2 regions of the Mycobacterium sp. DHQP2018-32-09 genome follow, and region 1 is predicted to be linked to the other one. Evidence: riboswitches for the same ligand, from Rfam matches in the RefSeq annotation. Region 1 holds a riboswitch; the other holds the start of a gene.
The links. A riboswitch is a leader RNA that binds a small molecule or an ion and turns the genes downstream of it on or off. The one in region 1 is predicted to bind thiamine pyrophosphate.

Region 1 (4,365 bases):
ATTCTGCACGGTCACCGCGGCCACGGCGACCAGGCCGTGCACGCCGAGCAGCGCGCACGTGCGAGCGTCGGCCTGGATGCCCGCGCCGCCGCCGGAGTCGGTGCCCGCGATGGTGAGCACCCGCACCGGGGCCTCCCCGGGGGCGGGCAGCGGCAGGAACGCGCTCACGGCGTCGCCTCCGTCAGCGGCAGGTAGACCCGGTTGCCGTGCGCGGCGAACTCGGCGGACTTCTCGGCCATGCCGTCGGCGACGGCGGCGCGGATGTCGGCGGTGATGCGCATCGAGCAGAACTTGGGGCCGCACATCGAGCAGAAGTGCGCGGTCTTGGCGGGCTCGGCGGGCAGCGTCTCGTCGTGATAGGCCCGGGCGGTGTCCGGGTCCAGCGCCAGGGCGAACTGGTCGTTCCAGCGAAACTCGAAGCGCGCCTTCGACAATGCATCGTCACGTTCGCGCGCCCCGGGGTGTCCCTTGGCCAGGTCGGCGGCGTGGGCGGCGATCTTGTAGGTGATCACGCCGTCCTTGACGTCCTGGCGGTTGGGCAGGCCGAGGTGCTCCTTCGGCGTGACGTAACACAGCATCGCGGTGCCCGCCTGGGCGATGATGGCCGCGCCGATTCCGCTGGTGATGTGGTCGTATCCCGGAGCGATGTCGGTGGTGAGCGGGCCCAGCGTGTAGAACGGCGCCTCGTCGCAGAGTTCCTCTTCGAGTCGGACGTTCTCCACGATCTGGTGCATGGGCACGTGTCCGGGACCTTCGATCATCACCTGCACGCCATGGCTCTTGGCGACGCCCGTCAGCTCACCCAGCGTGCGCAGTTCGGCGAACTGGGCCTCGTCGTTGGCGTCGGCGATGGACCCGGGGCGCAGGCCGTCGCCGAGGGAGAACGTCACGTCGTAGCGGGCCAGGATGTCGCACAGCTCGCCGAAGTTCTCGTACAGGAACGATTCTCGATGCCGCGCCAGCATCCAGGCGGCCATGATGGATCCGCCGCGGCTGACGATCCCGGTGACCCGGTGCGCGGTCAACGGGACGTAGCGCAGCAGCACCCCGGCGTGCACCGTCATGTAGTCGACACCCTGCTCGCACTGCTCGATCACGGTGTCGCGGTACACCTCCCAGTCGAGCCGGGTCGGATCGCCGCCCACCTTCTCCAGTGCCTGATACATCGGGACGGTGCCCACCGGCACCGGAGAGTTGCGCAGGATCCACTCGCGCGTCTCGTGGATGTCCTTGCCGGTGGACAGGTCCATGATGGTGTCGGCACCCCAGCGGGTGGCCCACACCATCTTGTCGACCTCCTCGGCGATCGAGGACGTCACCGCGGAATTGCCGATGTTGGCGTTGACCTTCACCGCGAACGCCTTGCCGATGATCATCGGCTCGCTCTCGGGATGGTGGTGGTTGGCCGGGATGACGGCGCGGCCGCGGGCCACCTCGGCGCGCACCAACTCGGCGGGCAGGCCCTCCCGCGCGGCGATGAACGCCATCTCGGCGGTGACCTCGCCGCGCCGGGCACGTTGCAGCTGGGTGCCGCGGTCACGCACCACGCCGGGCCGGGCCGGCAGCCCGGCATCGAGGTCGATGGTGGCCGTGGCGTCGGTGTACGGACCCGACGTGTCGTACAGGTCCAGGTGCTCGCCGGTGCTCAGGTGCACCCGACGCCACGGCACGCGGCCGCCGTCGGGCAGGTCGCGGTAGACCTTGCTGCTGCCCGTGATGGGGCCGGTGGTGATGGTGGGTTCGCTGAATACGACCATTTCGACACTCCCTACGCCGGCATTACCCGGTCAGGTTCATACGGTCGACGGCCCGCTAGCCGTCCTCTCAGCGCACTGGTGTGCGCTCCCGCGCGGACGACAGCCAAGCTACCGCACCCCCGCGGCGGCGGCGAGGGGGCGGGGAATGAAATTGCCGCCAGATCATTTGTATAGCTAACATATGTGTTTTGCGGCATGGCCGCGGCAACGGCGCCGCCGACCCCAGCCGCACACCCAAGAGACGTGACACGTGAGCGAAGCCGACATGACGACTGAGACCGAGATTACGAAGACACCCGTGCCGACCGACGCCGACGCGGCCCTGCGGGAGACCGCCCGCAAGCGCACGCGGATGGACCACGAACACCCCTTCTACAAGTGGGTGGTGCTGTCGAACACCACGCTGGGCACGCTGCTGGCCACCATCAACGCCTCGATCGTGCTCATCTCGCTACCCGCGATCTTCCGCGGCATCGGCCTGAACCCGCTGGCCCCGAGCAACGTCAGCTACCTGCTGTGGATGCTGATGGGCTACCTGGTGGTGACCGCCGTGCTGGTGGTGCCGTTCGGTCGTCTCGGTGACATGTTCGGCCGCGTCCGGATCTACAACCTCGGGTTCGTGGTGTTCACCGTCGCGGCGGTCGCGCTGTCCTTCGACCCGTTCCAACTGGGCGGCGGCGCCGTCTGGCTCATCGCCTGGCGCGTGGTGCAGGGCGTCGGCGGCGCCATGCTCATGGCCTCGTCGTCGGCGATCCTCACCGACGCCTTCCCGGCCAACCAGCGCGGCATGGCGCTCGGCGTGAACATGGTCTCGGCCGTGGCCGGCTCCTTCCTGGGTCTGCTCATCGGCGGCTTCCTGTCGGAGTGGCACTGGAAGGCCGTGTTCTGGGTGGGCGTGCCCATCGGCATCGTCGGCACCATCTGGAGCATCCGCTCGCTGCGCGAACTCGGCGCGCGCACCCCCGGCAAGCTGGACTGGGCGGGGACGCTGTCCTTCGGACTCGGGCTCACCGTGCTGCTCATCGGCATCACCTACGGCATTCAGCCGTACGGGGATTCGACCACCGGATGGACCAACCCGTGGGTGCTCGGTGCCATCGGCGCCGGGCTGATCATGCTGGTGACGTTCTGCTTCATCGAACTGCGCGTCCCGTCGCCGATGGTCGACCTGAGGCTGTTCAGGTCGGCGTCGTTCGGCATGGGCAACCTCGCCGGCCTGATGTCGTCGGTGGGGCGCGGCGGCCTGCAGTTCATGCTCATCATCTGGCTACAGGGCATTTGGCTTCCGCTGCACGGCTATTCGTTCGAGTCGACACCGCTGTGGGCCGGCATCTACCTGCTGCCGGTCACCATCGGCTTCCTGATCGCGGGTCCCATCGCCGGATCGCTGTCCGACAAGTACGGCTCCCGGCCCTTCACCGTCGGCGGCATGGTGCTCATGGCGGCGTCGTTCGTCGCGCTGCTGCTGATCCCCGTGAACTTCGACTACTGGGTGTTCGCGGTGCTGGTCTTCCTCAACGGCCTGGGCGGCGGCATCTTCACCGCACCCAACACCGCCTCCATCATGTCGAGCGTGCCCGCCTCGCAGCGCGGCGCCGCGTCGGGCGTGCGCGCCACGTTCTTCAACGCCGGATCGTCGCTGTCCATCGGCATCTTCTTCTCCCTGATGATCGTCGGCCTGGCGAACTCGCTGCCCGGCGCGATGAGCAGTGGCCTTCAGGCGCAGGGGGTTTCACCGTCCGTGGCGGCGGGCGTGGCGAACCTGCCCCCGGTGGGCAGCCTGTTCGCGGCGTTCCTGGGATACAACCCCATCGCCGAGCTGCTCGGACCCTCCGGCGCCTTGCAGGCCCCCGGCGTCGACGCCGACGTGCTGACCGGCAAGACGTTCTTCCCGCAGCTCATCACCGAGCCGTTCCACTCCGGTCTGACCGTCGTGTTCACCGCGGCCGCCGCGATGATGGTGATCGGTGCCATCGCGTCGCTGTTCAACGCGGGCAAGTACGCCAGCGGCCCCGAGGCGGACAACGCCTCCTGACATCAACGTCTCAGGTCACGACAGCTAGCGGAACATCGCACCGCGCAACAGATAGTCGTCGTGCCTGCGCACGATGATGGTGCCCACCGGCAGCTTGGCGGCGATCTCCAGGTTGTCGTCGGCGACGTCGCCCGCCCACTCGACCGGCCACCCGCCGTCGAGCAGGCTGGTGCGGAACGCCAGCACCACGTCGTCGCGCGTCAGCTCGGACTCCACCACCATCGCCGTCGTGGTGGCGCGGTGCGACGCCGCCCCCGCGAACCCGCGGCTGCAGCCGCACTCCTCGCGGTCGCACGCCTGCTGCATCCAGACCAGCTCACCGTCGACGCAGTAGTGATAGTCCTTGGGGTTGGTGCCCTGCGTGAGCGAGGTGGCAACGAGGATCTTCACGACGACGAGCCTACGAACCCGCACCGACAACCCGCAGCGGAAGCGCGGCCCCGGTGTGAGTGACCAGCGTCGTCCACGGCGTCCCGGCGGACGGTCATCGTCAGCCCAGCCCCGCTGCCGCACGGATTCGCCGCGATCGTCGGGACCGGCTCAGGACAGGTCGACGATCACCGGCGCGTGATC
Region 2 (4,365 bases), on a different contig from region 1:
CTGGCGAAGCAGACCCACCATGCGCAGGCCCGCGAGCGCGCCGATGACGAAGCGCGCGGGCAGTCGTAACAGCTGCCCGAGCCCATCGGCCAGCTCCGTCGGCGTCACGTCGGCGAACAGCAGCGCCGACGGCAAGGCGATGGCCAGCACGCGCAGGAACATCGCCACCGCGAGCGCGATCGAACCGTCGCTGACGGTGACCAGCAGGAAGTGCCAGTGAACGGCGCCACTGGGCTCGCCGTAGAGCAGGTTCGTCAGCGCCACCAGCGCCGCCGCGGCGGTGATGGCGGCGCCGCGGACCGCCATCGTGCGCCCGCGCACGTGCAGCGCCAACAGCAGCGGGATCTCCAGCAGCAATGCGACGAGCGCCGACACCCAGTCGACGCTGCACACCAGCGCCACCGCGATGACGGCCGCCGCCAGCAGCTTGGCCACCGGGTTCACCGTCGCCCGGGTGGCCCGAGGCGCTGGGGTCACCGGGGTCGGCGGGGTCACTGGGTCACCCCCGCCGGGTTCAGAGCCACCCGTTCGTCGGCCAGGACCTCCACGAACTCCGCGTCGTGCGTCACGGCGACCACGGCCGTCCCGGCATCGGCGAGATCGGCCAGCAGCCGGATCAGCTCCTCCCACGTGCGTCGGTCCTGGCCGAACGTCGGCTCGTCGAGGATCACCACTGCGGGCGCCGTGACCAATGCCGTCGCCACCGACAGTCGCCGCTTCTCACCGCCGGAGAGGGTGTACGGGTTGCGATCGGCGACGTGGTCGAGCCGCAACCGCTGCAACACCTCGTCGCCGACGCGCCGCACCTCGGCATCGGGCATCTTCACCGCCCGCGGCCCCAGCTCGACCTCGGCGCGCACGGTGGGGGCGAGGAACTGATGCTCCGGATCCTGGAACACGCTGGTGATGCGCGTCAGCAGCTCGCGCGACCGCCAGCGATGCGGGGCGCGCCGCCGGGGGGACGGCGCGAACTCCGCCGCGGCCGCCAGGCTGCCGCCGAGCGGTGCCAGTAGGCCGCCCACCGTCAGCGCCAGCGTCGACTTGCCGGTGCCGTTGGGCCCGGTGACCGCGGCGACGCGGCCTGCGGCGATGGTGACGTCGAGTGCCGGGCCGACCACCACGCCGGGGCGGTGGCCGACCCGCAGGCCCTCGGCCACCAGCAGCGCGTCGCCACCCACGCGGTGGCGGCGGTCGACGTCCGGCGTCGGAGCGCCGGGCACCCACACCCCGGAATGCAGCAGGTGCGTGCGCTCCCGCCGCAGGGTCGGTTCCGGCTGCCCGTCGGCGACCACCCCACCGTCGGCGCCCAGCACGACGACGCGGTCGACGACGGGCAGCCACGCCTCGGTGCGGTGTTCGACCACCACCACGGTGGCCCCGGTGGCCTCGGCGACGGCGGCGACGGCGTCACGCACCTCGAGGACGCCCGCGGGATCGAGATTGGCCGTCGGCTCGTCGAGCAGGATCAGACCCGGCCGCATGGCCAGCACCCCGGCGAGCGCGAGCCGCTGCTTCTGGCCACCGGACAGCGTCGACGTGTCGTGTCCCAACGGCAGCTCCAGGCCCACCGCCTGCAACGCCTCGGCCACCCGCGGCCAGATGTCCTCCCGCGGCACCGAGAAGTTCTCCATGCCGAACGCGACGTCGTCACCGACGCGCGACAGGATGACCTGGGCATCGGGATCCTGCAGCACCATGCCGATCCGGGACCGCCGCGCGGCGGGGCGGCCGCCGTCGACCAGCAGCGTGCCCGTCTCGCGGCCCTCGTCGGATCCGCCCAGCAGTCCCGCCAGGCCGTGGAGCAGGGTCGACTTCCCCGAACCCGACGGGCCGAGCAAGAGCACCCGTTCGCCGGGGGAGACGTCGAGATCGAGATCGCGGACGGCCCAGTCGCCGTGGCCGGCGTGCTGCCAACCCCACCCGGAGACGGTGACGGCAGCGCCGCCCGCAGTCACCGGGAGGGCGATCCGGCCATCGCCCGGCCCGCTTCGAAGCGACTCAGCGCACCGGTCCTGGCCAGCCCCCGCACGACGACCCACGACAGCGCACCGGCCACCACCGCGCCGGACACGATCGACGTCAGCGCGTAGACGGCGATGAACGACGCCGTGGCACCGGGGTACCACAGGAAGCAGTCGTTGACCGCCAATGCCACTCCCGCCGTCGCACCCGCCAGCACCGCCACCGGCAAGCCCCAGCGCCGGTACAGGAACACGGCGAAGATCAGCTCCGCCCCGAGCCCCTGCACCAGACCCGACTCGATGGTGAGGATGCCCCACTGGTTGCCGACCAGGGCCGAGACCGTGGCCGCGACCACCTCGCCGTACAGCGCAGCACCCGGTTTGCGGATCACCAGTGCCGTCAGCACCCCGGCGAACAGCCAGCCGCCGCCCACCAGCCCCTGCAGGCCGGGTGCCACCGTCGCCAACGGGGTGGCGATGGGATTGGACGCCACGTTCCAGATGACGAAGATCAGACCCGCGGCGACGGCCAGCACGCTGGCGACCACGATGTCGACGACGCGCCACCGCACCGGCGGCCGACGCGACGACGGGTGAGACGAGAGGGGTGACGACTGCTCCACGCGAACTCCCTACGCCGGCATTACCCGGACAGGTTCAGACGGTCGACGGCCGGATAGCCGTCCTCTCAGCGCGCTCGGTACGCGCTCCCGTGTACTTCCCCCACAAGTTAGCGCAGGTCGCGGCCCCCACGCCATCCCGACCGGATCTCCGTGAACGCCCACGTGCGTTCGTCGGCCGTGGACCGGGCCACCAGGTCGGCGCGAGCGCGCGGCGCGTGCCGTGCGATGAAGTCCCGCTCTTGGGCCGCCCAGCGGTCCCAGTGCGGACGAAACGTCTCCCCGTCACGCGCCAGTGCACGCCGTTTGCGCACGTCGTCGGCGGCGTCGACCCAGACGCCGAGATCGGCGGCGGCCCGGTGCGCGGCGGTCAGCGTGCCGACCCCCTCCACGATCAGCCGCTGCCGCGCGGGCACGTCGTCCCAGCCGGCCGGGGTCCCCGTCGACCAATCCCAGCGCCGCCATCGGCCATTCCGGCCGGCCGTGCGGGGCGTCAGCAGTTCGGCCAGGACGTGCGCGGACGCCCACGCCAGCCCGTCCCACCCCGGATAGACGTCGTCGAGTCGCACGACCACGCTGTGCGGCCAGCGCTCGTGCAACCGGTCGGCGAGCGTCGACTTGCCCGACCCCGAACGGCCGTCGACCAGCACGGTCGTGGCGTCGAGGGCCACCAGCGCGTCGGCCACGTCCTCGGGTGTCACGTGGTCGCCCGCACCAGGAGCGGCACCACCCGCACGTAGGCGAGCATGCCGAGCAATTCGACCAGGGTTTGGGTGACCACGACGACGGGCGTGATCGCATACGCGTCGGGCAGGGCCAGCGCCAGCGGCAGCACCACCAGGCTGTTGCGGGTGGCGCCGCTGAAGACGAGAGCCCGCGTGCGCCCGACGTCCAGGCGCGCCAGCCGGCCCGCGTAGACGCCGACCAGGGCCATCACCACCAGGAACGCGACGTAGATCGGCACCACTCGCAGCACCTGATGGGCCTGGCCGGTGATCCTCGGCAGCTGCCCTGCAACCACCGCGAACAGCGCCACCGCCAGCAGCGGGACCATCGCGGAGGTCATCGCCGCGGCGACGGCGCGTCCGCTGCGATGCCTGACCGCGAGCGCCTGCGTGGCCCAGGCGAGTCCCAGGGGGACCGCGATCACGAAGCAGAACGCCTCGACGAACGGCCGCACGTCGACGACGTCGGCCAGCTCGGCGCCGACGAAGCCCCACAGGTAGACCGGCAGTAGGAGCAGTTGGACGAGCATCAGCACCGGGGCCGCCGCCAGGAGCCGCAGGTGGTCGCCGCCCGCGAGGCCGCAGAACACGATCACGTAGTCGATGCACGGCGTGAGCAATGTCAGCAGCACGCCGAGCAGGATCGCCGTCGGCAGCGACACGCCTGCGACCAGGCCGGCGACCACCAGAGGCACCACCGCGAAGTTCACCAGCAGCACCGTTCCCAGGAATCGCGTATCACGAAGCGCCGCAGTCATCGTCGTGAACGGCACCTGGAGGAACGTGGCGTACAGCAGGGCGCCGAGTACGGGTAGGACGCACGCCTCCCACACCGATCCGGTGCCAGGTGATGCCAAGCCGACGCCGACACCCGCGGCCAGTCCGGCCAGACAGACCGCGATCTGATGGCGTTCCAGCCACTCGGTCAAGGCGGATGTCCTTTCCCCTGGGGGCATCGACGATAATCCCCGGGTGAGTGGTGCACGGTACGGGTTCGGCGGTCTCGAGGCGAAGGACTTCGCGCAGGCCGCGGTGTTCGCAGGCCTCCTGGCGGCGCTC

Region 2: linked by a shared signal. The riboswitch ahead of AC30CM_RS10300 (ECF transporter S component) and the one ahead of thiC (phosphomethylpyrimidine synthase ThiC) in region 1 are both predicted to bind thiamine pyrophosphate.

What each region holds. Positions count from the first base shown of each region.
Region 1 is NZ_JBYVYK010000027.1:31,392-35,756, reverse strand. Features, by position in the region: gene thiD (bifunctional hydroxymethylpyrimidine kinase/phosphomethylpyrimidine kinase) at 1-168, opposite strand, end outside; gene thiC (phosphomethylpyrimidine synthase ThiC) at 165-1,757, opposite strand; TPP riboswitch at 1,749-1,859, opposite strand; gene AC30CM_RS14700 (MFS transporter) at 2,023-3,792, shown strand; gene AC30CM_RS14695 (DUF7715 family protein) at 3,817-4,182, opposite strand; gene AC30CM_RS14690 (exodeoxyribonuclease III) at 4,333-4,365, opposite strand, start outside.
Region 2 is NZ_JBYVYK010000016.1:70,708-75,072, forward strand. Features, by position in the region: gene AC30CM_RS10290 (energy-coupling factor transporter transmembrane component T family protein) at 1-495, opposite strand, end outside; gene AC30CM_RS10295 (ABC transporter ATP-binding protein) at 492-1,955, opposite strand; gene AC30CM_RS10300 (ECF transporter S component) at 1,952-2,584, opposite strand; TPP riboswitch at 2,574-2,685, opposite strand; gene AC30CM_RS10305 (nucleoside/nucleotide kinase family protein) at 2,692-3,282, opposite strand; gene AC30CM_RS10310 (arsenic resistance protein) at 3,279-4,235, opposite strand; gene AC30CM_RS10315 (biotin transporter BioY) at 4,279-4,365, shown strand, end outside.